Regions from separate parts of the Pseudalkalibacillus sp. NRS-1564 genome, predicted to be linked through region 2. Evidence: riboswitches for the same ligand, from Rfam matches in the RefSeq annotation. Region 2 holds a riboswitch; each other region holds the start of a gene.

Region 1 (7,940 bases), on a different contig from region 2:
ATCGTCCTAAAAGACAGCTCAGTCGAAGTATGAAGTCGTTTCATATTCAAACAAATCTAACGCTAGATCTCGTACTTGATGCCATTGCAGATCCGACTCCGAATCGCTATAGAGCCTTGTTATTAAAGCGAGATGTAAGAAAACTTAATGAGTATGCACAGGTTATTTCAAGCCAATTAACAACGACTGATCCAGGAGAAGTCTGGAGTGGTATAGACGCTGAGCAACTTAGAATGTACGTCTTTGATGCAGAAATGTTAATTGAAACACTTTACCCAGCAGTTAAAAGAATGAAAGAACTTCATGCACTTGAACATAATGAAGTGAGAAAATTGCTATATAAAGTCGTTGAATCCATTAGAGACGCTGAGGTGTTACGAAGCCACGATATCGTTGGAAACTTAAAGCAAACACAGACCGTTATCAAAGAATTAAAAAATCAGCTGATCGAATTACGAATATCTAATCATCAAAATAAAGATTGGTTATGGTTAATTAGGAGAATAGAGTCGATTGCCAATCATCTTATTGAAAGTTCAAACGAACTCGGAGCTAGACGGATGGCAAATATTGAAGAACAAGTTCGATTAGACGATCCAGAAGAAGTAAAGAAAGAAAATGTTCAAGAAAGTGAAAAATCAAATCAACCAAGAGCAGCTACAAAGAAGGCGCTCCAAGCTATCGTAGCAGGCGCAGTGGCTATTTTCTTAGGTTATTTTCTTTCACCTACTCACCAGTACTGGGTTCTCCTCTCTGCATTTGTAGTACTTTTAGGAACGGATACCGTTGGAATGACGTTACAAAAAGCTTTTCAACGGTCACTGGGAACTATTTTCGGCGCGGTTGCAGGTTTTGGCCTGGCGCATCTTCTTGAAGGAAGGCTTGTCTTAGAGTTAATTGCATTATTTTGCTGTATCTTTATGGCGTTTTATTTGCTATCCATTTCGTATGCGATGATGATGTTTTGGATGACAATGCTAATCGCAATTATGTACGATTTTATCCTAGGTGGGATTACAGAACAGATTCTAATAGCTCGCGTGTTTGATACGTTAGCAGGAGCATTCATTGGCTTTCTAGCGGCAGCAGTGATCTATCCTAAAACTACACGTGAAAAGGTTGCAGATACTGCGGAAGATTTTCTTAATAAATTAAATGAGTATGTGTCGGATTATCTTGAATCCTTTTCACATACTGAAAAGAATTTTAATTTTACAAATCAGGCGTTTGGTATTGATGAACAAATGCGAAAAATCGTTGAAGATGCGAGGCCGCTTCGTAATCGACCTGCTATTCTTGCCCGATCAGGGATTGAACGCTGGTTAACTGTACTAACAGCGATTAATTATTTTGCTAAACATCTATTGGCTTCGACAAATCGAAATAACCGTTCAACTATCATAGAAGGATCAGAGAACACACTTTTCGAGGTTAATGAAGTGATTAAACATAATGTCCATACATTACTTAAACTATTAAAAGGTGAAACAGGGTTAACGATGTATAGTTTAAATAAAGAAAGAGAGCATATTGAAGGTCTTTCAGAAAAAGTTGAATATGCAGATGTAAATTTGAAAAAGTTTGTAAATGACCTCTATTATATATGGAGAATTAACCAGTCACTATTGATATTAGGGAAGGAACTTGGCTCAATAAAGAATAAAGAAGCATCTGATCATTTTAATACAAATCGTAACCTGGAGCAGTAACGCACCGGGTTATTTTTTTGTTGAGCAAAATGTTGATGGGGCGATTGAAACTAAGCTTTCATTCGAATAAACCAGAAATCAATACATCTAAATATAGGCTAACTAATCCTTAATGAAGTGACTTGAAGTGGGAGTTATGAAAATAAATCAAAAATGATTAGTTTATTAAAAGGTAGAGCGGGAATAGAGAGGTGTGACAGTATAATTTTAATTTAGGATTGACAATAGGAGGAAATATTCATGGTTAACAACAAGACTGTATTTATTACAGGCGCAGCTAGAGGTATTGGTTTTGAAATTGGTGAAACGTTCGCAGAGAATGGAGCAAAAGTTGTTCTATCTGACATAAATGAAGAAGGAACAGAAGAAGCTGCTCAGAAACTAAGAGATAAAGGTTATAACGCTATTGGTATTAAAGCAGACGTGACTAATGAAGATGAAATTAAACAAGCAATTGACCGTACTGTAGAAGAATACGGTCGCTTAGACGTGTTAATAAATAATGCGGGACTTCAGCACGTATCTGCATTAGAAAACTTCCCAACTGAGAAGTTTCGTATGATGCAGGATATTATGCTTACAGCTCCTTTCATAGCAACAAAGCATGTATTTCCAATCATGAAGAAACAAGGATTTGGGCGAATTATTAACATGGCATCTATCAATGGTGTCATCGGTTTCGCAGGGAAAGCGGCTTACAATAGTGCCAAGCATGGGGTCATCGGCCTTACAAAAGTTTCTGCACTTGAAGGTGCGGAACACGGTATTACAGTAAATGCCATGGCACCAGGATATGTTGATACACCACTCGTAAGAGGACAGATGGAAGATCTAGCGAAAGAACGCGGAGTAGAGCTAGAAAAGGTACTAGAAGAAGTAATCTATCCACTTGTACCACAAAGAAGACTTCTTGAAGTGAAAGAGATAGCTGATTACTCAATGTTTATCGCAAGTGATGCAGCGAAGAGCATTACAGGTCAAGCCCTACTAATTGATGGTGGCTATACAGCTCAGTAAATTTAGATTTTACTAAAAAAATATTAAAGCAGCGCTTTCTAATGAGAAGCGCTGCTTTTTTATTGATCGCTAAAGGCTATTTGAAGACCAATTAAAGCAAGCAATAAAGCTTTTGCAAGATTGAATTTTCTAGCTAGGGCATGATTTTCTACGACATAGAATGCGATTTTTCCTGCAAAAAAGCTTATTGCACTAAAGATAAGAAAGGCTTGTAGAATGAAAACCCCTTCTAAAATTAACATTTGAAGAGCGGATGAATTCGCCTGCTGGTTTACAAACTGTGGAAGAAGGGCGAGAAAGAATAAAGAGACTTTTGGATTTAAAATATTCATAACAATCCCTTTTCGATATAAAGAAAAATAAGGTCTGCTAGGTTGACTTAGGGGTTTAGCTGCGGATCCGCTATCTTTAAAAGCTTCATATGCCATGAAAAGTAAGTAAGCTGCCCCGCGGTAACAATCGAAAAGGCGAGAGAGGATTGATAAAGGACGGCAGAAATTCCTAAGGTAGCAGCAATATGTACAAGTAGTCCTGAAGAGAGGGCAAGAAAACCATATCCTCGTGAAGTGATCCGTCAATTCGTCTCTCGATTTCAATTAGATGGTAGCGGGACATTGGCCGGAAAAGACCAATAACTTGACAGGTTTCTCATTAATGATATAATTCTGACATCTTTTAGTGTTGTTGGAGGAATAGTTCCATGGAACCCATTTTACTTGATATACCAAATAAATTTAGCACTGACCGTTTACATATACGTTCTCCACTACCTGGGGATGGTGCTTCGGTTCATCAATCAATTGATGCCTCGTTAGAAGAGCTTAAATCCTGGATGCCTTTCGCACATATAGATCAAATGGAAGAAGATGTTGAAGCGAATATCCGCGAATCTCACGTAGCGTTTTTAAAGCGGGAGGATCTTCGACTATTACTCTTCCATAAACAGACGGGTGATTTTATCGGTTCCTCAGGGTTACATCGAATAGATTGGAACGTTCGTAAATTTGAAATCGGTTATTGGATTGATTCTAGATACGCTGGTCAAGGCTATATGTCTGAAGCGGTCCAAGGCATTGTAGATTACGCCTTTTCAGAGCTAAACGCTAGAAGGCTAGAAATTCGTTGTAATGCGACAAATTGGCGAAGTCGGCGAATTGCCGAGAAACAATCGTTTCAACTTGAGGCTATTTTACGAAACGACCATGTCTCAATTGATGGCAGTAAACTAACTGATACATGCGTCTATGCTTTAACAAAAAAATAAATTTGGTAAGAATATGCATCTTACTTATGGGAGGAATAAGGTTCTTGCATCAAGAATAAACGAGTAATGAATGATTTTGATGATGGAGGGAAACTATGTGATCGAACGAGCGACGATAGAAGAAAGAGATTTTATTTTGTCGAATTCCATTCAATCTGTTAATGAAGGAACGACAAATCCCGGTATCGTAAAAGAAGAGAAAGCACTTGAAATTGTATCATCCATTCTTGATCGAGGTGGTTACCACCTCATTTATCGCGACGAAGGGGAAATTGCTGGCTGGGTATTACTTGGAGAAAACACGGATTATTTTACAGAAAGCAAGCATGGGTTCATTTATGATGTATTTGTTTTTCCAAAGTTTCGTGGGAAAGGGTATTCTAAGCAGCTCGTTCAAGCGAGTATTGAAAACTTCAAAGAACAGGGATATGAGGAAATTCGTTTGAATGTGTATTCCTCTAACTTCGCGAAATACATTTATAAAGACATTGGATTTCGAGAACTTCAAACGATCATGGTTTATAAATAGTTGTCCAGCTTCTTTTCATTTATTAAAAGAATGTGAAAAACAACTCATAATCAATCATCATGCCCTTGGAACTTGCTACACTATTTTTGCAGGGACTTCCCCGGTTCCTGCCCCCTTAAAATATAAAGTGTGAGCCCCATGCATTTCCCAGCATGGGGCTTTTCCTTTTCAATCACACAGAAATGAGGGAGAGTATTGGTATATCAATTTAAGTTAATAAGTCAAGAAGAAGTCGAGCGAATTATCTCGTGGAACTATGATGGGCTATACTCATTTTATAATATGGACGAGGATCTTGAAGATCTAAAAGAGTTCCGGGAAGATGCAGCCAGCAATGAAAATTATTGGAGCGTCTACCATAGGGATCATCTTATTGGTTTTTTTAGTTTTCATGAGCATGAAGACAACCATATAGAAATTGGCCTAGGAATGTGTCCCGATAATGTTGGAAAAGGAGAAGGCTTTTCTTTTTTTGGAGGCTGGCCTTCAAAAAGCAGTTGAATTGTATCGTCCAACTTCCTTTGGAATGGCAGTAGCTGAATTTAATAAACGAGCCATAAAAGTGTATCAAAGGGCTGGATTTCAAATCACTCATCTGTTTATGCAACAAACCAATGGGGGAGAATTTCAATTTGTTGAAATGAAGAAAAACCTCGTTTAAAACAATAATTGCAAAATACTAAATAGACCGATAGAATGAATCAAAATTAGATTTTTAATTTCCTTATTGAGAGAGGCGGAGGGACTGGCCCTTTGATGCCCGGCAACCTGATAGACAAGGTGCCAAATCCAGCAGAGTCTATGCTCTGAGAGATAAGGAAGAGCTCTGAAGCGAACTCTTCCTTATTAGTTAGGAAGAGTTTTTTTAGACGATTCAATAAATGAGAGACGGGTTGTGAAGAATTTGAAAAAAGCTGACCGTATTCGCAAAATGAAAGTTCCAGATGCAAGTGAAAAGTATGGTGATCGTCTGCCACCGGGGCAAGTACTTACAGAAAGGTTCCCTATTCTACATGAAGGTGATGTACCTGTGTATGAGATGTCGACATGGAACCTAAGTGTATTTGGAGAAATTGATAAGGAAGTGATCATTTCCTATAGCGACATACTTGCCTTACCACAGAAGAAAGTAAAGTGTGATATTCACTGTGTCACAAGGTGGTCTAGGTTTGATAATACTTTTGAAGGGGTTTTGATTAAGGATTTTATGAACGCATATGGGATAGTACCGAAAACGAACCATGTTATGCTACATGGTGACTATAACTATACAACGAATATTCACCTCACTGACTTAATGAGAGATAATGTTATTCTTGCCCACTCAGTCGATGGAGAGAAATTAACGGCAAAACACGGATGGCCTCTCAGGTTAGTTGTACCGCATCTTTACTTCTGGAAAAGTATTAAATGGATCAGAGGTATAGAATTTATCAATGAAGACAAACCTGGTTTTTGGGAACAAAACGGATTTCATAACCATGCCGATCCATTTAAAGAAGAAAGGTTTTCTGGAGAGGATTTGGGACTACCGGAAGATGAATGGGAGAAAAAAGAGTTTGATTAATTTTTCTTAAAAAAGCGGGCGTGATTAACACATATAGAATTGATTGAGGAAAAGGTAGTTTATTATCACATTCTAAATATCATCATATCTATAAAAAAATAGTTAAAACTTGAAAGTCAGCAGAACCTTAGTATGTGTGGGTTTTGCTGACTTTTTATTCTCTGGTAATTAAAAAAAGAGAAGAATTTTAAAAAAGAATGATCTAAATGGATCTTCCCTCCGTTAGCTAAGTGTAAATCAAAATTAAGGGGAGTGGATTTGAAAATGAATACGAACAAGAATATGAAAAAGAAAGTGATCGATTGGAAAAAGGGACTATTAATTGTTCCGCTTAGCTTTTCACTTTTAATACCAACTGCTGGAGCATTTGCCTCTGACCACGACCAGCAAATGGACAAGCCTACAGTAGAAACACCAGGTGCTGATCTTCGTGCTGATCTTGGCCATTTACTAAGTGAGCATGCTTATCTTGCAGTAGAAACAATGAGAAAAGGAGCTGAAGGTTCTGCAGATTTTGAAGCTTCTGCTGGTGCCTTAAGTGAAAACACGGAAGACCTTACAGCTGCGATTACATCCGTTTATGGTGAAGAAGCAGGAGCTGAATTTAATGAAATTTGGAGCAATCATATCGGTTTCTTCGTTGACTATGTGAAAGCAACAGGTAATGAAGATGAAGATGCAAAACAAAAAGCTTTAGATAGCTTAGATGGTTATAAAGAAGATTTCTCTAATTTCTTGGAAAATGCAACAGGAGAACGACTTCAAGCTGAAACATTGTCTGAAGGACTTCAAGCTCACATTAATCAGTTGATTGGTTCATTTGATAGCTATGTAGCAGGTGATTATGAGATGGCTTACGAGAAAGAACGTGAAGCGATTGCTCACATGCAAATGGTGGCTAAAGGATTCTCTGGTGCCATTACTGATCAGTTCCCAGACAAGTTCGAGAACACAAAAGCCGTAACACCAGCATCTGATCTTCGTGCAACATTAGGTCATTTATTATCTGAACATGCTGGTCTTGCAATGATGACAATGCAGAACGGAATCGACGGATCAGAAGACTTTGATGCATCTGCAGCTGCACTAAGCGAGAATACGGATGATCTAGCTGCTGCGATAACTTCTGTATATGGTGAAGAAGCAGGAAATCAATTTAAAGAAATGTGGTCTGGACATATCGGTAACTTTGTAGAATATGTTCAAGCGACAGGAGCTGAAGATGAAGCTGCTCAAGAAAAAGCACTAAAAGCGCTGGAAGACTATCGTGCAGACTTCTCAAGTTTTCTTGAAACAGCAACTGAAGGTAGATTATAAGCGGGACCATTATCTGAAGGTTTACAAATGCATGTGAATCAATTAATATCTGCGTTTGATAGCTACACTACGGAAGACTACGATGCAGCTTATGATTCGGTTCGTGAAGCTTATGCTCATATGTATAAGCCGGCAAAGGGACTTTCTGGTGCTTTCGTAAACCAATTCCCGGACAAATTCGCTATGGAAGCTATGCCAACTGATATGCCTAAAACAGGTATGGGTGGTACAGCTGAACAGCAAATGCCAATCGAATGGATTGTTGCAGCCATTCTTGCAACTATGGCTGCAACTGGCGTAATTGTTCGTAGAAAAATGCAGAAAAGCTAAGGGAATAGATGATAGGGTAGCCTAACATACCCGCTAGAAAAGCAATAGCCAAAGTGGCTATTGCTTTTCTTCGTGAAAAGGACAATGAACTTGTCGTACTTACGCTATAGGAAATGGTTTTAATAAAGTTTGAGATGTAAGGAGCGTTACAGCATCATGTTTATAAAAAAGGTATACTGATAATGGGAAAATAGATGATGCCTGACT
Region 2 (7,940 bases):
GAAAGATGACTCAGGAACGGAACATCAACTGAAAGTAGGCGTGATCGGATTCGTTCCTCCACAGGTGATGCAGTGGGATAAGGCTAATCTTGAAGGGAATGTGATCGTAAAGGATATTGTTGCAACAGCTAATAAATACGTGCCAGAAATGAAGGCAGAAGGGGCCGACATTATTGTCGCCATACCTCATTCTGGCTTTGAGAAAGCAGCACCACAAGGAAATGACGAGAATGCCGTTTACTACTTAAGCGAAGTGGAAGGCATCGATGCCATTTTATTTGGACATGCCCACAAAGTATTCCCTGGAGATAACAGCTTTCAAGGAATTGAGGGAGTGGATAATACAAAAGGAACCATTAATGGAGTCGCTTCCGTCGAGCCAGGTTACTGGGGAGACCACCTTGGGGTAATCGACCTATCTTTAACGGAAGATAATGGGGAATGGTCAGTGAACGATTCCAAATCTGAAGCTCGTCCCATCTATGATAAAGTAACGAAAACACCACTTGTTGAAGCAGACATGGATATCGTGAATGCAGTGAAAGACGATCATGAAGCGACAATTGATTATGTGCGAACAGCTGTCGGTGAAACAACTGCACCCATAAACAGTTACTTTGCGCTCGTTAATGATGATCCGTCCATCCAGATTGTAACCAATGCACAAAAATGGTATGTAGAAAACAATATTCAGGGTACCGAATATGAAGGTATTCCAGTTCTATCCGCAGGCGCTCCATTTAAAGCGGGCGGTCGAGGGGGTTCGTCCTACTATACAGATATTCCTGCTGGGGACATTGCGATTAAAAACACAGCTGATCTTTACGTATATCCGAATACACTGAAAGCGGTGCTGTTAAATGGTGACGAACTGAAGGATTGGCTTGAAATGTCAGCAGGCCAATTTAATGTGATCAACAAAAAAGATAAACAGGAACAGCCTTTAATTAATCCTGATTTCCCTTCTTATAACTACGATGTGATTGATGGCGTTACCTATCAAATCGATGTTACTGAACCGGCGAAATATGATATGAGTGGGAGTGTAGTAAATGCTGATGCGAATCGAATTAAATCGCTAAAATACAACGGAGAAAAGGTAACGAAAGATATGTTCTTTATCGTCGCTACAAATAATTACAGAGCAACAGGCGGTGGGCATTTCCCGCACTTAGACGGTTCGAATATTGTCATTGATTCACCTGATGAGAATAGACAAATTTTAATTGACTATATTCTTGAAAACAAGACAATTAATCCAACAGCTGATCAGAACTGGTCATTTCACACAGTCAATAAGAAGAAACTGAACGTCACTTTTGAATCCTCGTTACGAGCCAAAACCTATGCGGAAAGCATTCAAACGATTCATTTTGTTGATGAAACAGAAAATGGTTTCGCTAAATATACACTCGACTTAACGAAACAGAAAAAAGAAAAGCATCATCATAATCATAAGGGCGAGCACGGCCGCCATCGTTAAGAACGAATTCACGCCAATTCATCAGGATTGGCGTTTCTTATTTTAAGAATTTATCCTATGCAAACAATAGTGGAATATTTACTGATATAATGGCATTACTATCGTACAGAAAGGGATTTATATGACACAAAGCCTGACAAGCACCCAAAGAGATGAGCTTTTTTCAGATCTGACAAATGAACAACAAACGTATGTAATGAATTTTCTTAAACGCGGTAAGAAAACGACTTTCGCGAATGTCATTGCTAGAAGTAAAGGCCGGATGATTCCAAGTGGAGCAACGGATGAAGAAATCAGGATGCTGCTTGATGATTGGATACTAGAAGATTACATCGATGCAGGCTTCATTTCAGATGATTTGAAATGTGAGTGCGGTCGCTCTTTACGGTATCAATATGTTGTTCGACATGCAAAAACAGGGGAAACGCGGCGTTTCGGGATAAATCATTTCGAAGAGCATACCGGATTACCCGCTTCCATTGTGAGAGAAGTTGTGAAGGGATTTATGGAAATAGATTACGAGTTGGATGAGCTACTGTTGAAAAGACAGAACGGCTATCCTACATACGACATTCCTGAAGGATTGAACCTTCCACAAGACATTGAACAGCCACTTTCATTAAATCTTCCATTACTAGATCTACAAGAAAAACGGCTAAACAGTTTAATCAGATCTTATCGTGAAGACCAAGAAGCTTTTCAAAGAGGGAGCAACACTGTAGAACAAGTAGTCAAACCGAAAAGCAACCAGGAAGAACCGAAATCAGAAGAGGAATTACAAGGTTCCTTTGATTTGTTCGCGGAAGAAGTTCAAGAACCATTACAAGAAAAGACAAGCCAGAAACCTAAGGAAACCTATTTTGTAGGGGACCTTTCATTTACAACACAGGAAGCGATAGACTCCTATATTCAGCAAGGTATGGAAAGCGCCCTAATGATTTGTGAGCTTTTGATTAAGGAAGGAAAGGTACAAGACAAGAGATACTCCACAAAGAAACCAAAAATTTATTATGCTGTTTGTACCTACCTCGATTCATTTGTTGCATCTGGATCAATGTCAGTCGAGCCGATAGGACGTGAAGATCGCATCTATCGTTTGAAAAGTAAGTGAATATCCTAACATTTCGTAATTATCAGATAAGTGATTGACATTTCCAGTTAACCGGTCTATAATTTCACACATGTTCAAAAATTAAATCAACACTCTTATCAAGAGCGGCGGAGGGAATAGGCCCTATGATGCCCGGCAACCTTTCAACTTCAGTTGAAGCTGGTGCCAAATCCTACAGGTGATATCACCTGGAAGATAAGAGGAGGATTATGTTAGCAAACCCTCTTCTTATTGTTTAAGAAGAGGGTTTTTTATTTTATCCAGAAAAGGAGCTGTTACACATGAAAAGAACACTTGAAGAACGATTGCAAGATGGTCCAGTTATTTGCGGGGAAGGTTATCTATTTGAACTAGAGCGTCGTGGTTATTTACAAGCAGGATCATTCGTACCCGAAGTTGCCCTAGACAACCCTGAAGCGCTAAAACAAACGTATCGTGATTATATGCTTGCAGGTTCTGATGTCGTACTTGCTTTTACGTATAATGGTCACCGAGAGAAAATGAGGATTATTGGAAAAGAAGAATTGTTAGAACCGCTCAATAGACAAGCCATCCGCCTGGCTAAAGAAGTTGCGAAGGAACACCCTGAAGAAGAAGCGCTAGTTGCTGGAAACATTTCAAATACAAACTTATTTGATCCTGAAGATGAGGAAAGTAAGGAACAAATTCGGTCAATTTTTGCTGAAATGGTGAAATGGAGCAAAGAAGAAGGCGTTGATTTCATCAACGGCGAAACCTTCTACTTCTATGAAGAAGCCAAAATAGCGCTAGAAGAGATTCAAAAGCAAGGTCTTCAAGCTGTGATTACACTCGGACTTATGAGTGAGAACATTTTAAGGGACGGCTATACGGTTGAGGAAGCTTGCCGTTTATTAGAAGAGCAAGGTGCACTAGTTGTTGGCATGAATTGTTTTAGAGGGCCTGCCACAATGCAGCCTTACATTGAAAAAATTAGACAGTCTGTTAACGGCTATGTTGGTGCTCTTCCAATCCCTTATCGTACAACAGAAGAACACCCAACATTCTTTAACTTACCAGACGGTGGCTGTGCGTGTACATTGCCAACAGAGACGACCTTTCCAACCTCTTTAGACCCGCTTTATTGCAATCGCTATGAACTAGCGGAATGGGCTAAGGAGGCACAGCTGGTTGGGGTCAATTACTTGGGACTCTGTTGCGGGGCTTCTCCAAGTATGCTGCGAGAGGTGGCTGAAACAGTTGGCAGAACAACTGTAAACTCGGTATATTCTCCAAATATGGAAAAGCACTTTTTGTTTGGAACGGATGAGACATTGAAAGATAACAATACGGCTTATCGAACAAAGGCCTAATTTATAACAACAACCGGAGAACTTAATTTCTCCGGTTGTTGTTTTTTTACCAAAAACCCTATCTGTACACCTGTACTACAGTATTAAAATACATTCATACATAGGATATTATATCTACTACATTTTTTCTATAAGCTGATTATTTTTGATAACGTTGGCGACGATTAGTAACAGTATCTGTAGAAGAGTAACGAATACAATGATTTATGCATTTGATAGGATAACAGCATTTTTCCAATCACGATGTCTGAGATTGATTTTTCCGCTATATAAGTTGCTTTCCAATTAACATTCTTTTCGAATTAAAGGCTTCTTTTATGAAAAACATCATATTTATCAAGTAGTTGTGTTATTATTTTAAATGTGTTTGAATATGTCCATGAAACATTATTGAACTCAAACCACAATGAAAACGAACTGTTTTATAAGCGAGGTAGCCTATGAATAATCAAAATGTATTAAATGAACTCCGCTCCATTTTACCCAGTGCGGAACTGAAGATAAATGAGCCATTAAATGCACATACGTATACAAGAATGGGTGGATGTGCGGATGTCCTTGTGTTTCCTAACACGCTAGAGGACGCACGAGCAGCAGTTGAGTACGCCTATCAATCTAACTATCCATTAACCATTTTAGGAAAAGGCTCTAATGTTATTATTCAAGATGGAGGCATTAGAGGAATTGTCCTGAATCTTTCGTCACTAAAAGCCATTCAAAAAGAAGAAGAAAAAGTTATTGCTCAAGCTGGTGCACGTATTATTGATGCTTCTGAATTTGCTCGTGACAGCAAACTAAGTGGGCTCGAATTCGCATGCGGAATCCCAGGATCTGTCGGCGGAGCTGTTTATATGAACGCAGGAGCATACGGTGGAGAAATCGCGGATTGTCTCGAAAGCGTTCTTGCTGTAACAAAGGAAGGAAAGCTCGTTAAATTGACAGCTGATGAACTTGATTTATCTTACCGTCATAGTAATGTAGAAGAAAATGGTCTTCTTGTCCTTGAAGCTACTTTCGAGCTTAAAGTTGGAGAGTATGAGGATATTAAAGCAATCATGGATGACTTAACGGAAAAACGTGAAACAAAGCAACCGCTAGAATACCCTTCATGTGGCAGTGTGTTTAAACGTCCTCCTGGCCTTTTTGCTGGTAAGCTCATTCAGGACTCACAGCTTCAGGGTACACGAATCGGTGGAGCTGAAGTCTCCAAAAAGCATGCTGGCTTTATTGTAAATATCGATAATGCGACAGCGACTGACTATCTGGACGTGATTCATCATGTGCAGCAAACAGTAAAAGAAAAGTTTGATGTCGATCTTGAACGTGAAGTTCGCGTCATCGGGGAACCACCTGAAAAACCATAATTCACATGACAGCCGCTCTTTCTGTAAGAGCGGCCTTTTAGTGTTCTTTCACCGATATTCGATAAATCTGTGAACAAATGAAATCTGCACAATAAGTGCATACTTTACGGATAAAGTAGATATTGGCATACAATTCCAAAGACTAGAGGAGGACTATCATGAAAAGTAAAACTCAATTGATTGGTGTAATAACATTATCAATGGCGCTCATTCTTGCTGCTTGTGCAAACAACAATGAACAAGTAAATGAAAACTCTAATAACACAGAGGCAAACTCTGAAAGTAATATGGAAGGGATGAATCATTCAGGCTCTGCTGAGGTACCTGAAGAGCTACAAAAGTCTGAAGATCCGACTTATCCAGAAGGTAGCACGGCGATCATTGAAGCGAACCATATGAAAGGAATGGAAGGTGCAGAAGCAACTATTGTGGGGGCATATGATACGACAGCTTATGTTGTAACTTACACCCCTGAAGATGGCGGAGAACCCGTAGAAAATCATAAATGGGTCATTCATGAAGAACTGGAAGATCCAGATGAAGCTCCACTTCCATCAGGAACTGAAGTAACATTAATGGCTTCTCATATGGAAGGAATGGAAGGTGCGATTGCAACGGTCGAATCCGCTACAGAAACTACCGTATATATGATCGACTACACACCAACAACTGGTGGCGAAAAAGTAACGAATCATAAATGGGTAACGGAAGACGAATTAACCCTAACTGAATAATTGACCCTTCATAACCCGAACTGGTTAGGTTCGGGTTATTTTAAAGAGGTTCACTAATATCTGCCGTTCTTCCACTAGATTTTCTAACGCTATCGTCACATACAAGTAGAAAGGATGAAAAGTTTTGAAGAAAATATCGCTCTATACAATAGGTTTAATTCTCACTGTAATAATATCTGCTTGTCAAAATGATCAATCGTCACTAAATGAAAATCAATCAAATGATACAGGACAAAAACAAGCAAATCTCGCATCCATCAGTAACTCTGCCATTTATAAAGAAGCTGATAGAAACCAAATCGATCATGTCCACGGGATCGGTTATCCCGGTAACCGTAATGAACTGCTAGTGGCTACTCACGACGGTCCTCTAATTTATCATAATCAAATCTGGTACGAAGCCACAACAAACAAAAATGATTATATGGGATTCCAAGCTGTAGCTGATGGATTTTATAGTAGTGGACACCCTGGAGAAGGATCTGCGTTACCAAATCCACTTGGATTAATCAAAAGTACAGACCGAGGCAAGACATTAGAAAAGCTAGGTTTTCAAGGCGAATCTGATTTTCATTATTTAGCTGTGGGATATGAAACGAACGCCATGTATGCAGTAAATCAACAAAGAAATAGCGAAATGGAAATAGGCGTCTATTATAGCGAGGATGCTAAAAAGTGGGTGGATGTGGCGTTAAAAGGAACTCCCGATCAAATAAGTGGGTTATTCACTCATCCAAGTAACTCGAACCTTGTTGCTATAACCTCTCCTTCCGGGTTATATCTCTCTCGTAATCAAGGTGAGTCGTTTACTCGAATCACGAAAGAAGTAGCTGTTAGCACAATGGTTTTTCTAGAGGATCGCTTTATTTATGCAGTGCAGGAACCTAGGAATCAGCTCATTGTTCAATCATTGCAAGACGGTGAAGAGGAAGAAGTGACTATGCCTAATCCAACTTTAGACACCATTGATTATGTTACAGTTAATCCACAAAATAAGGATGAGATTGTCTTTCATTCAATAAGTGGTAGTCTTTATCAAACAACTGACAATGGGAAATCTTGGACTATTTTAATCAATGAAGGGAAAATCAAGAAATAAGTTGATTTCAGAGAAGAATCCGTATTCTATTCCCTTCTTTTATCAAGAATTTGTGCAGAAATAATGAAATTTCCTATCCTGCAACTTTATTTGCTAATGACGTTTAATCTGGATCAAATAGGAAAATATGACAGTGTACTTAACTTTTAAGGAGGAATGAACGAATGTCACATGAAAATTATGGATCGGTTATTCAAACACTTCATGAATGTATGACAGCCTGTAATCACTGCTACGATTCTTGTTTAAAAGAAGACGATGTCAATATGATGGCGGAATGTATTCGCATGGACAGAGAATGCTCTGATATTTGCGGTTACCTCGAACAAGCTCTCGTGAGAGGAACACCATTTGTTGCTGAACTCGCCACAGCATGTGCGACCATTTGTGAAGCTTGTGGTAATGAATGTAAGAAGCATGATCACAAACATTGTCAAGATTGCGCTGAAGCTTGTTTCAAATGTGCAGAAGAATGCAAGAAATTAGCATCATAATCAAGATAGTGAGGAAGTCTGTTTACTTAGACAGGCTTCTTTTTTATGCAGCTGTTTTGTACAATGCAGACACCCTGCACACTTTCTCGATATAATACTGTTACACTAGCTGTTCATAAAGGAGAAAGACATGAGAATAAAAAGGAAAAGTAAATTAGCGACAAAATTAGGTCTGTTTTTTCTCATAAGCATCTTATTACTCGAAGGTATTTTGTTCATGGTGCTGTACTTCGGTTTTTTAAACGAACGCATTATGGCAGAAACAGATGCCCTTCTAGCAAGAGGGAATAGCCATAGAGATGTACTAGCGAAGCATTTCGATCG
Region 3 (7,940 bases), on a different contig from region 2:
TCCGACAGCAAACCCAACACGCCATCCTGCCATATTATACGTTTTGGAAAGAGTATAAATCTCAATTCCCACATCTTTAGCACCTTCTGTTTCCAAAAAGCTTTTAGGACGTTCTCCATCGAATCCGATCGCTCCATAAGCAAAATCATGAACGACACAGATGTCATTGGCATCCGCAAACCTAACCGTTTCATCAAAAAAGCTTTTCGTTGCTACAGCAGCGGTAGGATTGTTTGGATAATTTAAAAACATGAGCTTTGCTTTTGCAAGAGCACTCTCTGGGATCGCGCTATAATCAGGCAGAAAATCATTTTGTTCAAGTAACGGCATCATTTGCATATCCGCTTCAGCCATCGCAACACCAGACCAATAATCAGGATAGCCAGGATCTGGCACGAGCGCCACGTCACTTTTATTTAACAAACATTGACTGACTTCTACAAGGCCAGCTTTTCCACCAAAAAGGACGGCTACCTCTTTCTCCGGATCAAGCTCAACACCAAACTCTCGCTTATAGAAGTCAGCCGCGGCTTGTTTCAGAAAAGGTTGTCCCTTAAATGGCGGATACTTGTGGTATGCAGGGTTTTCAGCTGCCTGCTGCAAAGACTCGATAATATGCGCAGGCGTCGGCTGGTCAGGATTTCCTTGGCCAAGGTTAATAATGTCATATCCCGCCTCTACATAACGGTTCACTTTTCCAGCAAGCTTCGCAAAAAATTGTTCTGGTAAACGTTTAAGTGCATCTGAAGTTTGAAATTGTTTCAAATGGAATCACATCCTGTTAAAATTTTCGAGAAATTCTAATAAGTTATGTTATCTTGGATACACAACCATGTAAAGGTCAATTTCTAAACATGTAAGGAGGACAAATCAATGAAAAACCTTGCCCTGTTGCAATTTGATATTGCTTTTGGCAATCCAGAAAAGAATTTCTCTAAAGTTGAAGAGCTTGTTTCTAAGGCGGTGAGTGACAAACCAGATATCATCGTTTTACCAGAATTGTGGTCCACAGGTTATGATTTATCTCGTCTTGATGAAATTGGAGATACTGATGCAGAAAAGTCGATTGCTTTTCTATCTCGCCTCGCAAAAAAACGACGTAAATATTGTCGGGGGCTCCATCGCTAAGCATCATAACGGCGAAGTAACGAACACCATGCTTGTGTTCAATCGAGATGGGCAGCTCGTTCATGAGTATAGCAAAGCGCACCTGTTTCGTTTGATGAATGAAGAGAAATTCCTCGTTTCTGGAAATGAAAAAAGTCATTTCACACTTGAAGAACTCCCATGTGCCGGGTTCATTTGTTATGATATTCGCTTTCCTGAGTGGCTTCGCCTTCATGCAGTTGAAGGTGCCCAAGTATTGTTCGTACCAGCAGAATGGCCAAAGCAACGCACCGATCATTGGCGAGCATTACTTATCAGTCGCGCGATTGAAAATCAGTGCTACGTGATTGCTTGTAATCGTGTCGGGGCAGATCCTGATAATACGTTTGGAGGACACTCATTGATCATTGATCCGTGGGGAACAATTATCGCAGAAGCAGGAGAAGAAGAAGTTATTTTAACAGGTTCTATTGACGAAGAGGAAATGTCATCAATCCGGAGTCGCATTCCTATCTTTGAAGATCGACGTCCAGATATTTATAAATAATATTCAAAATATTATTGACAAACATGTTCCTTTCTCTGTAACATACATTTCAAGCGAAAAAATTGTAAAATAATTTCATAAACTTTCTCTTATCAAGAGCAGGCTGAGGGATTTGGCCCTATGACGCCCAGCAACCGACCTATTTTTAAGTCCAGATGAATCCATGACTTAAATGGCACGGTGCTACTTCCAACAGGATGATATTCATTCTGGAAGATAAGAGGTGTGAAGTATCTCTGTCTTCAAGCCTCTTTCTTCGGAAAGAGGCTTTTTTTATGCCGAAATTCCGATCTTCATGCAATACAACAACCATAAATAGTTGAAAGGGGAATTTTACATGGGTATTCAGATCACTTCAGGGTACACACCGTTTACAAGCGAAACAGTTGTGCAATTTTTAGAGCATCACGAGCTTTTGGATCGCACCGCTCCCGTTCATGTAAAGGAAATTGGCGATGGCAATTTAAATTATGTCTTTCATGTTCAACACAAGAAAACAGGACAATCCTGGATCGTCAAACAAGCCTTGCCTTATGCCAAAGTAGTTGGCGAATCCTGGCCGCTTACACTTGATCGGTCCAGAATTGAAAGCGAGGCGCTCAAGCAAGCTCACTCGCTCGTTCCTGACTTTTCTCCAATCGTTTATTTGCATGACGCTGAAAAAGCCGCAACGGTTATGGAAGATTTATCAACGCACACTATTTTACGCAAAGGACTTATTGAAGGACGTATATATCCTGAACTTGCAAGAAACGTCGGTACCTACCTCGCTCATACGCTCTTTTTCACTTCTGACTACGGTCTTGGTTCGGCAAATAAGAAAGAGCTTGCCAAACGGTTTAGTAATCCAGACTTATGTGGCATAACAGAAACCCTCGTATTTTCAGATCCTTTCTACAATGCCGAAAGCAATGCCTTTACAGAAGAGCTTCGAGCAGATGTTGAATCGCTGTGGGAAGATGACGATTTCCTCACTGAAGTGGCCTCCCTCAAACACTCTTTTTTAACAAAAGGAGAAGCTTTGATACATGGGGACTTACATACAGGTAGCCTGTTTGTTACGGAAAGCTCAACCAAAATAATCGATCCAGAATTTGCTTTCTATGGGCCAGCTGGTTTTGATGTCGGTGCTTTTATCGCCAATATTGCGCTTAGTATCCTGTCGCAGGAGGCCCATAGATCAGAAGAAGAGAAAGAAGGATACCTCGCTTATTTATTTGGCGTCACTACCGAGGTTTGGAACGTATTTGAATCTACTTTCCGATCATTATGGGACGACCATCTCTCAGAAGATAATCGTTATTCGAGAGGATACCTAGACGCTCTTCTACAATCTATTTTTGTCGATAGCATTGGATTTTCCGGCTGTAAAATCATCCGAAGAACGATTGGACTTGCTCATGTAGAAGAGATCGAGACGATCAGTGATCCAAGAGTAAAACTCGCTGTGGAAAAAAAGGCGCTTACCCTTGGAAAAAAACTTATTTTAGACCGAAAAAGCATCACTTCGATTGAACAATACATTAAAGCAATCAAGGAGGTCATTTAAATGACTGTTATCTCATCACTCCAGTGGAAAGGTGATCATCTCTTACTCCTCGATCAACGGCATCTTCCACAACAAGAGATCTACCTTAAGCAAACGGCAATCGAGGATGTCTGGAATAGCATTTCTGCCCTTGTGGTCCGCGGAGCACCAGCCATTGGAATCGCCGCAGCGTATGGTCTTGTTCTTTGGAGTCAGCATGTTCAAACAAACGAAGCAATAGCGTTCAAAACAGCGCTAGTCAACCAAGGAAAATATCTTGCCTCCTCTCGTCCCACTGCAGTTAATCTCTCTTGGGCGATCGATCGCATCATCCGAGCTAGCTTTTCCTTACCAACAGTTCAAAAAATGAAAGAAGCTATTCTGCACGAAGCACTTACTATCCATAAAGAGGATGAACTTGTCTGTCAGCGTATCGGAGAACATGGTCTGAAGCTATTAAATAATGGGGATACCATCCTCACACACTGCAATGCAGGTGGGATCGCAACAGCAAAATACGGGACTGCTCTTGCGCCTCTCCATCTGGCAAAGGAAAACGGTCTCTCCATCTCTGCAATTGCAACAGAAACCAGACCAGTTCTACAGGGTGCTCGATTAACCGCATGGGAGCTTGAGCGTGCAGGTATTGACGTTACGCTTATTACAGACAGTATGGTAGCTCACGTATTAAAAACAAAGAAAATCGCTGCAGTAATTGTTGGTGCTGATCGGATTGCTGCAAATGGTGATACAGCTAATAAGATTGGTACGCTCGGCCTCGCCCATATCGCAAAAGCATACAACGTTCCTTTTTATGTTGCTGCCCCCATCTCAACAATTGACTACTCGATCCCTGACGGAGAAGCGATTCCGATTGAGGAGCGAGACCCGAAAGAAGTCACGCACTATAAAGGTGAACGTGTTGCAGCTGAAAACATTGGTGTATTTAATCCTGCTTTTGATGTGACGCCAAATGAATTACTTAACGGAATCATTACGGAGCACGGTATCGTTCGAACACCGTACGCTGAAAACCTTGCTCATCTTGCTTTCCCACACGCTAAAAACACGGAGGTACATTCATGAAACGCTTAGGACTTATTTTATCCATTCTTCTTCTCGTCGTGCTTGCAGCTTGTACGAGTGAGCAAGATGCCGTAAGTGCACCAGAAGCAAGCAATACGGAATCAAGTGAGGCAACTGCGAACACAGGTAAAGAAACGTCTAAAGTTTCTTCAGACATTCCAAAAGAAGTTCAAAAACCTATCAAATTAGCAGCGATTATGCAAGCATCCCTCGGTACATTTTCTTCCCAGTACGTAAAAGGAGTTGAAGATCAGGTTGAAAAATTTGGCGGAAGCGTTCAAGTTTATAATGCTGATAATGACCTTTCCAAAATGGCTACACACCTTGATACAGCCATCAACCAAAAAGTCGATGCGATCTTAATTGATCATGGCCGAGCAGATGCACTCGAAGCTGGAGTGAAAAAAGCTGTTGATAAAGGCATACCTGTCGTTGTGTTTGATAGCGATATTAACGTGCCAGGTGTAACGGTTATTGATCAAGATGATTATAGTCTTGCATGGAATACATTAAAAACGCTTGCTCAAGATTTAAATGGCGAAGGAAATATTGTCTATGTATGGGTGGGAGGATTCGCGCCCATGGAGCGACGAAATGCAATTTATGAGGCCTTCCAGGAACGCTATCCAGAAATCAATGAAATCGCTAAGTTCGGGACCGCGAGTGCTAATACAGCACTTGACACCCAAACCCAAATGGAAACTATTCTAAAGCAATATCCAAACAAAGGTGATATTGATGCTGTATTTGCCCCATGGGATGAATTTGCGAAAGGCGCTACTCGTGCCATTGAGCAAGCTGGTCGAGAAGAAATCAAAGTTTACGGCATCGACATGAGTGACGAAGATCTCCAAATGATGCAAAAGGATAATAGCCCATGGCTTTCATCTGCCGCTACTGATCCGGCGGAAGTAGGACGTGTTCAAGTACGTTTTGCTTATCAGAAAATTGCTGGAGAAGAAACGCCAGAGATTTTCTCACTTGATCCGCATCTAGTAAAACAATCTGATTTACCAGAAGAAACCATTTCAATGAGTGAATTAGGCAATTACGTCGATGACTGGGGCTCTTCTGACGCAGCTATTTCTCCGTGGATGGAGAAATTAACGCAACAGGATGATAGCAAATGAGTGAGTTATCCATTCAAAACATTTCTAAATCATTCGGAAATATCCCTGTATTAAAAAACGTCTCCCTAACGATTCGTTCAGGCGAAGTGCACGCCCTGCTCGGTAAGAATGGAGCTGGTAAAAGCACGCTTATGAAAATGGTTTGTGGAGACTATGAACGAGACAGCGGTTCTATTTTACTTAACGGAGAACCTCTACCGATTCATACACCTTCCGATGCAAAAAAAAGCTGGCATCGGAATGGTTGTACAAGAAGTCGATACGGCTTTGTTTCCTACCCTATCCGTTTCTGAAAATATTTGGGCTGACTCAATGAATAAATCTCCTTTCAAACGCTATTCTTCTAACAAAGAACGGCAACGAACAAGAGATTTACTTAACTCTCTTGGTATTACTTTAACACCTGATAAACTGGCTTGCGAATGCTCGCTGTCAGAGAAACAAATGATCTTAATTGCTCGAGCAATGGCACAGGAGACGCAATATTTGATCCTGGATGAACCAACTGCTCCACTTAGTGTAGAGGAAACAAAGCTATTATTTCATCTTATTAACAAACTGAAGAAGAAAGGCGTGGGGATGATTTACATTTCTCACCGCATGCCAGAAATAGAAGAAATAAGCGACCGTTTTACGATTTTACGAGACGGCAAAGTTCATCTTTCCGCTGAAACAAAAACTGTTTCAGCGGATGAGATCATTTCCAGTATGGTTGGATCAACCCTTAGAAAAAAAGAACCCCGTCAAACAAAGAGCACGAGTCATGCTTTAATGCGGGCTGAGAATCTCTTTATACCCGAGACTGGAAAAACAGTGAATTTCTTATTGAATCATGGAGAAATCATTGGCGTTGCAGGACTTGTAGGTGCAGGAAAATCGGAAACAGCATTAACCCTCTTTGGAGCAACAAAGCATACAAGAGGATGTGTTCACATTAACAACCAAACATACCGCTTTCGCTCTCCAGCTGACGCGATTAAAGCCGGGATTTGTCTTGTACCAGAAGAGCGAAGAAAATCGGGTATTCTACTCGATTTCTCATTATCAGAAAACCTAACGCTCCCTTCTCTACGGCGTCATTCGCTCAGAGGATTCCTTAATCGAAAAAAAGAGGAAAATTATTCATCCAGGCAAATAACGCAGCTCGGCATTAAAGCAGCTTCACCTAAAGAACCGATCCATCATCTCAGTGGGGGAAATCAACAGAAAGCAGCTATCGGAAAATGGTTATACGATGATCAGAAAGTATTTCTCTTTGATGAACCAACAAAAGGCATTGATGTGAAAGCCAAAGCCGAAGTGATAGCTCTAATAAAAGAGCTTGCCGATCAAGGGAAAGGGGTTTTATATTTTTCCAGCGAAATCGAAGAGCTTCTTGATCTATCAGATAGAATCCTTGTCATGTACGATGGCGAAATTACCGCCACGCTCACAGGTGAAGAGATGACAGAGGAAGCCATTATGCAAGCAGCTACAGGAGGTAGGAAGATTGAAATCAGCAGCTGAACTCGTACAAACACAAAACCCAAGAGGGATCGCCTCACCATTCAAGGATAAAGTGATCAGCTTTTTCGTCAAATATGGTACGTTACTCGTCATCGTTGGACTTATTCTCATCTTCACTATTCTTAACGATCGCTTTCTTACTTACAGTAACTTTGCGGATATCCTTCGCTCCATTTCAATTGTGACACTCGTTGCACTCGGTGTTACCTTTACATTAATTGTTGGAGGTTTTGACTTATCTGTTGGCTCAACCGTTAGTCTCGCTACTGTTGCGAGCGCATCTGCATTAGTCTGGTATCGGCAAGAACTTCTCGTCGCTCTACTCATTCCTATTGTGATCGGGATAGTGATTGGCTTAATAAATGCCTTCATTACAATTAAAATCAGAATCCCTGATCTTCTTGCAACGCTAGCCGTTATGTATATCGTGAATGGGATTCAACTAACTTATACGAAAGGTTTTTCCATTTACAACAATATGCCTATGAGTGACGGGACAACCGCCCCAGGCAAATTCATTCCATCTTTTCTTTTTATTGGCCAGGGCGAAATTGCGGGTATTCCTTTTCCCGCGATTTTCATGATTGTTTGCGTCATTCTCGTTCACCTTTTTCTCACTTATACACGAGCGGGAAGATTACTCTACATGACAGGCAGTAATCGAGAAGCTGCAAGATTATCAGGTGTTGCGGTTCAACGATTTCGTATGCTCGCCTACGTACTTAGCGGACTGTTTGCCGGAATTGCTGGAATTGTTCTTGCTTCAAGAATTGGAACTGGTCAGGTTTCTGCCGGTGCACCTTTACTTATGGACGGCGTTGCCGCAGCATTGATTGGTTATTCTGTACTTGGTTCGGGAAAACCAAATGCATTCGGTACGTTCATTGGAGCTGTCTTAATTGGAATTCTCTTAAATGGGCTAACAATGTTGAATGTTCCTTATTATGCTCAAGATATTATTAAAGGCACGATTCTGATTGGTGCCCTAGCATTCACGTTTTATCAAAACAAACGAGAAATTAAAATGTAAAAAAAA
Region 4 (7,940 bases), on a different contig from region 2:
TCCATTTCAAGTACATCTTCATTATCAAGGAAGACACTGCCTTCAGTGATTTCGTATTTCGGATGGCCCATAATTGCAGAAGCAAGGGTAGATTTCCCTGTACCGTTCGGCCCCATTACTGCGTGAATTTCTCCACCATTTATTTCAAGGTTCAATCCTTTGATAATCTCTTTTCCCTCAATGGAAACATGAAGATTCTCAATCTTTAGAGTTGATGCTGCCATTTGTGAATACCTCCAATAACGTTTATACTATTCCTTCCTTATTGTAGTACCTATAAGGTGTATGTCAAGGAATGTGTGCTGAGTCATTCTCAATCTATTTTCATTCTTATTTTATAACAAATCCAAACTAATATCAAGGAACGCAAGACTCATACTTTCTAGCGTTAGCCAAGGTATAGCTTGCTATTCAAATTGAGAATGAATCGTTTATATTTTCGTTGCATACCTTTCTAAGCCTACCATTTAATCACCAGAGCTACAACGAAATACACGTGATTATCTTCATACAAAAAAACCAGTCGTAAGACTGGTTTTTCGTATATCATAGTTATTTTGGATGCTGATTCATCTAGATAGTTTACGGTCGAATTCACTAACCATTTTGAGACTCCGACGGTGATCCAGCTCACGCTCTCGCTCGACTTGCATTCGCTTGTTGAAATTACGACTATACTCCGCATAGCCAACTCCGTGAGACTGGTACATCGCCTTTTCCATTTCAGGTGTGTGGTTTAACCGCATGGGGCTAATAATGAATCAATCCTTTCAATATCGTTTTACTTACAAAAATTACTTTACCACGTTACATTAGTAGCTACAAACAGCATTTTAAGGGCTGAGGGGGGTTCCGGAGTGGTGAAAGAAGTTCTGAATAGTTAAAAAACATCCATTCTTACTTTTCCTCCCATATCCACCCTATTTCAGTCCTTCGACACAATACACTATTTAAATAGTAGAAACACGAATTCATTAATGCTTCGGTTGGTTCAAATCTTTCATACATTCCTGTACGAGAGTAACGGCCTGGCTCATCGCTGCGCCACCACCAAATGCAGCTGTCACTCCTACCGTTTCAAGTATTTCTTGTTCAGAACATCCTTGATCAAGACAACCTTTCGTATGGTAGATAATGCAATATTCATCTTGTGAAAAAATAGATATACCGAGCGCAATCATTTGTTTCTCCTTTTGACTCACTTCCCCATCTTTAAAACACGCTTCAGTAAATGCCGAATACTTCTTGGCTAACTGCGGCATCTTCTCTGTAAACATTCCTAATCCTTCTTTATAATCATGTAGCGCCGCTTCTGCAAAGTTGTTAAATTCCTGTTCCTGTTTCAAGACACAGGCCTCCTTTATTCAATATCATCCGTACTAGTATGAGAATTGGGTAACAAAGCTATCCATCATTTTCTTTAAATTGTTTTTGGATGAGTGCGTTTACATGTGATGTATGTCACACTAATAAGTAAACGGATACGTTATGATGCTTATGAAGACAATATCTACTAGCAGAGGTGAAGATGATGTATGAAGGAAAAACAACGCGCGTAGCATTAATTGGCACTGGATTTGTAGGGACAAGCTATGCCTTCTCGTTATTGAATCAAGAACTAGTAAACGAACTTGTACTAATCGACGTAAATAAAGAAAAAGCCGAAGGGGAAGCAAGAGACTTAAATCACGGCCTTCCTTTTGGCGCTCCAATGAAAATTTGGGCTGGCGACTATCCCGATTGCAAAGGCGCAGATATTGTCGTGATCGCAGCGGGCGCAAATCAGGCACCAGGTGAAACACGCTTAGACCTTATTGATAAAAACACTGCGATCTTTAAAACAATCGTTTCAAGCGTTATGGAAAGTGGATTTGATGGTATTTTTATCGTTGCAACGAATCCTGTAGATGTGCTTACTTATGCGACTTGGAAGTTCTCAGGCTTGCCTAAAGAACGGGTTATCGGCTCAGGTACGATTCTCGATACGGCTCGATTCCGTTATTTACTGAGCGACTATTTTAATGTAGATTCTAGAAATGTACATGGCTATATTCTCGGGGAACATGGTGATACTGAACTTCCTGTCTGGAGTCATGCTACAATCGGTAGTCGACCAATCATGTCTCTTATTAAAGATAAACCAGAGGCTAAAGAAGATCTTGATGCGCTTTTCGTCAATGTTCGCGATGCGGCTTATCATATCATTAATCGTAAGGGAGCAACATACTACGGTATCGCAATGGGCCTCGTACGGTTAACAAGAGCAATTATTCGAAATGAAAACTCTATTCTTACCATCTCTACGTTACTTGAAGGCGAATATGGTTTAGATGATTTGTATATTGGCGTACCCGCGATTGTAAATAACAACGGCATTCGTGAAATTATTGAACTTGACCTTGATCAAACCGAGCTAGACCAATTGCACCATTCTGCAAAAACGTTAAAAGAAGCGATGAAGCCAGTTTTCCAACATTAAAATAATTAAAAAAAGGTCCTCCGTCGTTTTGGCGGAGAACCTTTTTTTCTTTCTTATTCGTCTACTGGTACAACAGCGCCATCGTATTCTTCTTCAATAAAACTCTGAATTTCATCAGAATGAAGAACTTCTACTAACGCCTTGATCGCTTCATTGTCTTCGTCACCTTTGTTTACTGTAATCACATTCACATATGGTGAGTCTGAATCTTCAAGTGCGATGGCATCTTCTTGAGGATTAAGCCCTGCATCAATCGCATAGTTTGTATTGATCATCACTGCATCACCTTCACCTTGCTGGTAAATCTGCGGAAGCAGTGAAGCCTCAACATCTGTTTTGAAATCAATATTCTTAGGGTTTTCAGCAATATCTTCAACCGTTGCATCTGAAGCCTTTACGCCTTCTTTTAATGTGATAAGACCCTGTGCTTCAAGTAATGAGAGCATACGTCCATGGTCAGAAACAGAGTTACTCATTATGATCTGAGCACCATCAGGAAGCTCATCTAAGCTCTTGTAATCCTGTGAGTAAACACCGATTGGCTCGATATGAATGCCTCCAGCATTCACGAAGTCATAATTATCGTTTTCTTCCATTTGCAAGTCCATATAAGGAATTGTTTGGAAATAGTTTGCATCTAATTCACCATTTGCAAGCGTCTTATTAGGTAGAATATAATCCTGGAATGTTTTAATTTCAAGCTCTATTCCTTTTTCCTCTAACATCGGCTTAGCTTCTTCAAGAATTTCAGCATGGGGGATGTTTGAGGCACCTACTACGATTTTCTTCGAATCTTCACCGTCACCAGAACCTTCGCTGCTTCCGCCATTATTCCCACACGCAGCAAGCACTGCAAGAGCAAGAACTACGATTAGCGATAAAAACTTTTTCATCATAATCTCTCCTTTTCTCCTCATTATCTTTTGTCTATTACTCGTGTTGCAATGTCTCCACAAACCTGAAGAATCGCAACAATTACTAATATCAATACTGTTGCAACAAGTGTCACATCAGGATTATTCCTTTGGAAACCTTCAAGATAAGCTAGGTTTCCGAGACCCCCTGCGCCTACAACACCAGCCATAGCGGTGTAGCTTACAAGAGCTATCGCCGTCACAGTAATCCCTGAAATAAGGGCTGGCATTGCTTCTGGTAGAAGCACTTTAAAAATAATCGAACCATTGGATGCTCCCATTGACTGAGAAGCTTCAATGACCCCTTTATCTACTTCACGTAAAGCAATTTCAACCATCCTCGCATAAAATGGCGCTGCTCCTGCAATAAGGGCTGGAAGGGCAGCATTAGCACCTAGCATCGTCCCTATAATGTAAACCGAAAGAGGGATCAGCAAGATAATCAAAATGATAAATGGTATGGAGCGAAATAAGTTCACGACTCCGGCAATAATACTATTCACAAATTTGTTTTCCCATATGTTCCCTCTACCTGTTAGAAACAACAATAAACCAAGGAGGATTCCGAGAATAAACGTTGCCAGAACCGAAATTGCCGTCATGTACGCTGTTTGTAGAGTGGCTTCCCACATAGATTCCCACCTGACGTTAGGAAATAACGATTCAGTCATTCGTAATCACCTCCGCTTTAACACCTTGGGCCTGCACATAATTCAAGGCCTTTTCTACCACAGCTGGTTCCCCTTTAAGGAACACAGAAAGTTTTCCATAAGGACCATCCTGTGTATGAGAAATCTTCCCTTGAATAATGTTGACTTCCACATCAAATTCACGAATCAACTCTGTCACAAGTGGTGAACCTGTTTTTCCTTTCACAAAGGTAAACTGAACAAGTTCTCCATCCTGACTCGTTGCCAGATGTGCAATCGATTCCTTCATTTCTTCAGGCTCGCTTAGCTGATTAACAAAGTCTTTCGTAATCTCTTCCTGTGGATGGTGGAAAACTTCAAGGACAGAACCATTCTCCACTACTCGTCCATTCTCCATAACGGCTACACGATGGCAAATTTTGCGTATGACGTGCATTTCATGCGTGATGAGGACAATCGTTAGGCCAAGTTTCTGATTAATTTCAGTCAGAAGTTCTAGAATGCTATCCGTCGTTTTAGGATCTAAAGCAGAAGTAGCTTCATCACGAAGCAAAACCTTTGGATTGTTAGCAAGTGCTCTCGCAATACCCACTCGCTGCTTTTGTCCACCACTTAGCTGTGAAGGATAAGCTCCTTCCCTACCTTCGAGTCCAACAAGGTTAATTAATTCATCAACACGCTTCATTCTCTTTTCTTTCGGAACACCTGATATTTCAAGAGGAAAGGCGATGTTATCACGTACCGTTCTTGACCAGAGAATATTAAAATGCTGGAAAATCATACCGATTTCCTGTCTTGCTGCACGAAGATCTTTCCCATTAAGAGAAGATAGATTATTACCAGCTACTGTGACTGTCCCATCAGTAGGTCTCTCAAGAAGGTTAAGCATTCGAATTAGCGTACTTTTCCCAGCACCACTGTAGCCAATAACACCAAATATTTCGCCTTTTTTGACTTCAAGGTTAACATCCTTAACGGCTTCCACCTTCCCGGATTTCGAAAAGAAGGTCTTATTAATGCCTTTAAGCTCAATCACATGTCTCACATCCTTTATGCATTTGCATGATCAGCTACCTGAAAAAGGACTTCAGTCCCATGCCTTTGTTCTTTATTTCTGTGCACTTAGAAGCCTAATTCGCTTATCACTTTGTATAGTAAAGTAAAAAAATGCCCTTCTGCTTTGAGCAGAAAGGCATTTGATAAATCGATGTCTTCCTCTCATTTCTCAAAGCAATCGCTTTGCAGGAATTGGCACCTTTTCAAACGAGTCGTTTGACGGTTGCCGGGCTTCATAGGGCCAGTCCCTCCACCTCTCTGAATAAGAGATATATAGTTGTTATTACTTTACTGTGGTTAAGTGCTAAATGAATTCTAGCATGGTACTTTATGAGTGTCAATTACTGAGCAAAAAGTCGGAATAATCTAAAATATATACTTTGAATCCCATTAGAAAACCATCAGCTTATTCGCCTGATGGTTTTCGCTCGTTGAGAAAGTTGTTTATAAAGGGATATTTTCGCAAGATCCGCATTCCCTCCACTAACAACAACACCAATTCTCTTACCTTCTAAACGATTTGACTTGCATAAGACAGCAGCTATCGATGCAGCACCCGCACCTTCTACAAGCGTTTTGTGTCTCTCAAGCATAAAGACAATCGCTGCAGCAATTTCTACTTCTGACACGGTTAGCATATCATCAACAAGCTCTTCAATAATTGGAAAAGTTAATTTTCCAGCTTCTTTCACAGAAATACCGTCTGCAATCGATTTGACAGATTGAAGGACAAGAGGACCAGTACCTTTAAATCGATTCCATGTCGCAGATGCTTCAGAAGCCTGGACTCCGATGATTTTCACGTGAGGAAAGAACGACTTAATCGCCATCGCCATTCCAGCTAACAATCCTCCACCTCCAACAGGTACGAGAATCGTATCTAAGTCAGGACATTGTTGCATCATTTCGAGTGCAACCGTTCCCTGTCCTGCCATTACTTCAGGATCATCGAAAGCATGAACGAATGTGGCCCCTTTCTCAACACGCTCACGATCCGCTCCACTAAACGCTTCGTTATACGATTCTCCTTCAAGAACAACCTCTGCTCCATAAGATCGCGTCGCATCAATTTTGCTTGTCGGTGTATGGACGGGCATATAAATCTTAGCTTTAATTCCACGCTCTCTAGCAGAAAGCGCCACTCCCTGAGCATGGTTTCCAGCCGATGCAGCAACAATCCCTCGCGCTGCCTCAATATCCGTTAGCGACGCAACTTTGTTATAGGCACCTCGAAGTTTGAAGGAACCCGTTCGTTGAAGGTTTTCCATCTTCATGAAGACATCTTTATTTGTATAATCATTAAGCGTTGTCGACTGCTGAAGCGGGGTCCTGTGGACGGCTTCCAGCAAATTCTCCATTGCTTTTACGACATGAACGTTATATTTCTCCTGGTAATTCCCAACGTCATTCACTCTCCTACAAGTTGTTTTTCTTCATATAATTTAATTTTATCTTCGAGAGATAAAGTTCGAGATACTTCATCCCATCCATTTAACAGCATTTCTTTCCAATAAGGATCGATCTCGAACGACGCATTTAGTCCTTCTCCATCAATTACTTGCTGTTTACTTAGGTCTACGCTAAGTTCGTATCCATCCTTTGCTTTTTGAAAAAGCTCCGAGATCGTTTCTTGATCAAGAGCGATAGGAAGTATACCGTTTTTTACACAGTTGTTATAAAAGATATCAGCAAAGCTTGTCGCAATGACAATTCGAAAACCATAATCTAGAAGGGCCCATGGAGCATGTTCTCTTGATGAACCACACCCAAAGTTTTTACCCGACACTAGAATAGAAGCATGCTGGTATTGTTGTTCGTTCAAATTAAAATCTTCACGCGGTTGACCATCATCATCAAACCGCCAATTGTAAAAAAGAAACTGACCAAAGCCTTGCCGTTCAATTCTCTTTAAAAATTGCTTCGGAATAATTTGATCTGTATCTACGTTAACCTGCTCAAGGGGATAAACGATCCCTTTGTATTTATTAATCGGTTCCAGGACGTCTCACTCCTTTTACACTACAAGAGGTTTTATTTTTCTAGCGTCTGTAAATCGGCCTTCAATGGCAGCAGCTGCAGCCATAGCTGGGCTGACAAGATGTGTTCTAGCGCCATTCCCCTGACGCCCTTCAAAATTACGGTTAGATGTAGACGCGCAGCGCTCGCCTGGTGGAACAATGTCATCATTCATCGCAAGACACATGCTACATCCTGCTTCTCGCCACTCAAACCCAGCTTCTTTAAAGATTGTATCTAACCCTTCTGCTTCAGCTGCATCCTTCACTGATTTAGATCCAGGTACTACGAGAGCTGTCACACCTTCATGAACTTTTCGACCACGAACAATATCAGCAGCTGAGCGCAGATCACTTAATCGTGAATTCGTACACGATCCGATGAAAACATATTGAATATCTATATTCTGAATAGGTGTTCCCGGTTTAAGATCCATATAGGCAAGTGCTTGCTTAATTGCTTTTTGGTCACCTGGATCTGCATAATCCTCAGGGAAAGGAACGCGAGCATAAACAGAAGATCCCATTGAAGGATTCGTCCCCCATGTTACTTGTGGCTCGATTTCGTCAGCTCCAATTTCGAGCACTTCATCATACGTTGCCCCTGGATCAGATGCGAGCTCTTTCCACTCAACAACGGCTCGATCGAAATCTTCTGGAACATGTCTTTTTCCTTTTAAATAGGAAAAGGTCGTCTCATCTGGGCTAATAAGCCCTGCTTTTGCGCCAGCTTCAATCGACATGTTACAAACAGTCATACGTTCTTCCATTGTCATATTTCGAATCGCTTCGCCTGTGTACTCCACAACCGCGCCAGTACCTGCAT

The links. Region 2 has a riboswitch for S-adenosylmethionine ahead of ACIFPW_RS14750 (homocysteine S-methyltransferase family protein). Riboswitches for the same ligand answer to the same signal wherever they lie in the genome.
Region 1: another riboswitch for S-adenosylmethionine. It lies ahead of ACIFPW_RS17030 (sulfite oxidase-like oxidoreductase); the one in region 2 lies ahead of ACIFPW_RS14750 (homocysteine S-methyltransferase family protein).
Region 3: another riboswitch for S-adenosylmethionine. It lies ahead of mtnK (S-methyl-5-thioribose kinase); the one in region 2 lies ahead of ACIFPW_RS14750 (homocysteine S-methyltransferase family protein).
Region 4: another riboswitch for S-adenosylmethionine. It lies ahead of ACIFPW_RS20765 (methionine ABC transporter ATP-binding protein); the one in region 2 lies ahead of ACIFPW_RS14750 (homocysteine S-methyltransferase family protein).

What each region holds. Positions count from the first base shown of each region.
Region 1 covers NZ_JBITPM010000038.1:31,697-39,636, forward strand. The annotation lists gene ACIFPW_RS16995 (FUSC family protein) at 1-1,709, shown strand, start outside; gene ACIFPW_RS17000 (3-hydroxybutyrate dehydrogenase) at 1,950-2,726, shown strand; gene ACIFPW_RS17005 (LysE family translocator) at 2,786-3,322, opposite strand; gene ACIFPW_RS17010 (GNAT family N-acetyltransferase) at 3,427-3,990, shown strand; gene ACIFPW_RS17015 (GNAT family N-acetyltransferase) at 4,088-4,519, shown strand; gene ACIFPW_RS17020 (GNAT family N-acetyltransferase) at 4,715-5,020, shown strand; gene ACIFPW_RS17025 (hypothetical protein) at 4,992-5,180, shown strand; SAM riboswitch class I at 5,241-5,339, shown strand; gene ACIFPW_RS17030 (sulfite oxidase-like oxidoreductase) at 5,424-6,086, shown strand; gene ACIFPW_RS17035 (copper amine oxidase) at 6,351-7,403, shown strand; gene ACIFPW_RS17040 (hypothetical protein) at 7,431-7,733, shown strand.
Region 2 covers NZ_JBITPM010000031.1:20,291-28,230, forward strand. The annotation lists gene ACIFPW_RS14740 (bifunctional 2',3'-cyclic-nucleotide 2'-phosphodiesterase/3'-nucleotidase) at 1-1,483, shown strand, start outside; gene ACIFPW_RS14745 (DUF3895 domain-containing protein) at 1,605-2,594, shown strand; SAM riboswitch class I at 2,687-2,796, shown strand; gene ACIFPW_RS14750 (homocysteine S-methyltransferase family protein) at 2,876-3,925, shown strand; gene murB (UDP-N-acetylmuramate dehydrogenase) at 4,366-5,289, shown strand; gene ACIFPW_RS14760 (YdhK family protein) at 5,448-6,023, shown strand; gene ACIFPW_RS14765 (F510_1955 family glycosylhydrolase) at 6,148-7,122, shown strand; gene ACIFPW_RS14770 (four-helix bundle copper-binding protein) at 7,287-7,616, shown strand; gene ACIFPW_RS14775 (sensor histidine kinase) at 7,747-7,940, shown strand, end outside.
Region 3 covers NZ_JBITPM010000044.1:11,347-19,286, forward strand. The annotation lists gene ACIFPW_RS19580 (pyridoxal phosphate-dependent aminotransferase) at 1-765, opposite strand, end outside; partial or broken gene ACIFPW_RS19585 (carbon-nitrogen family hydrolase) at 874-1,654, shown strand; SAM riboswitch class I at 1,741-1,877, shown strand; gene mtnK (S-methyl-5-thioribose kinase) at 1,992-3,203, shown strand; gene mtnA (S-methyl-5-thioribose-1-phosphate isomerase) at 3,204-4,268, shown strand; gene ACIFPW_RS19600 (sugar ABC transporter substrate-binding protein) at 4,265-5,398, shown strand; gene ACIFPW_RS19605 (ATP-binding cassette domain-containing protein) at 5,395-5,691, shown strand; gene ACIFPW_RS19610 (sugar ABC transporter ATP-binding protein) at 5,639-6,904, shown strand; gene ACIFPW_RS19615 (ABC transporter permease) at 6,960-7,934, shown strand.
Region 4 covers NZ_JBITPM010000047.1:12,103-20,042, reverse strand. The annotation lists gene sufC (Fe-S cluster assembly ATPase SufC) at 1-224, opposite strand, end outside; gene ACIFPW_RS20785 (carboxymuconolactone decarboxylase family protein) at 975-1,277, opposite strand; gene ACIFPW_RS20780 (L-lactate dehydrogenase) at 1,529-2,479, shown strand; gene ACIFPW_RS20775 (MetQ/NlpA family ABC transporter substrate-binding protein) at 2,533-3,372, opposite strand; gene ACIFPW_RS20770 (methionine ABC transporter permease) at 3,396-4,064, opposite strand; gene ACIFPW_RS20765 (methionine ABC transporter ATP-binding protein) at 4,057-5,079, opposite strand; SAM riboswitch class I at 5,259-5,368, opposite strand; gene ilvA (threonine ammonia-lyase) at 5,501-6,511, opposite strand; gene leuD (3-isopropylmalate dehydratase small subunit) at 6,508-7,098, opposite strand; gene leuC (3-isopropylmalate dehydratase large subunit) at 7,114-7,940, opposite strand, start outside.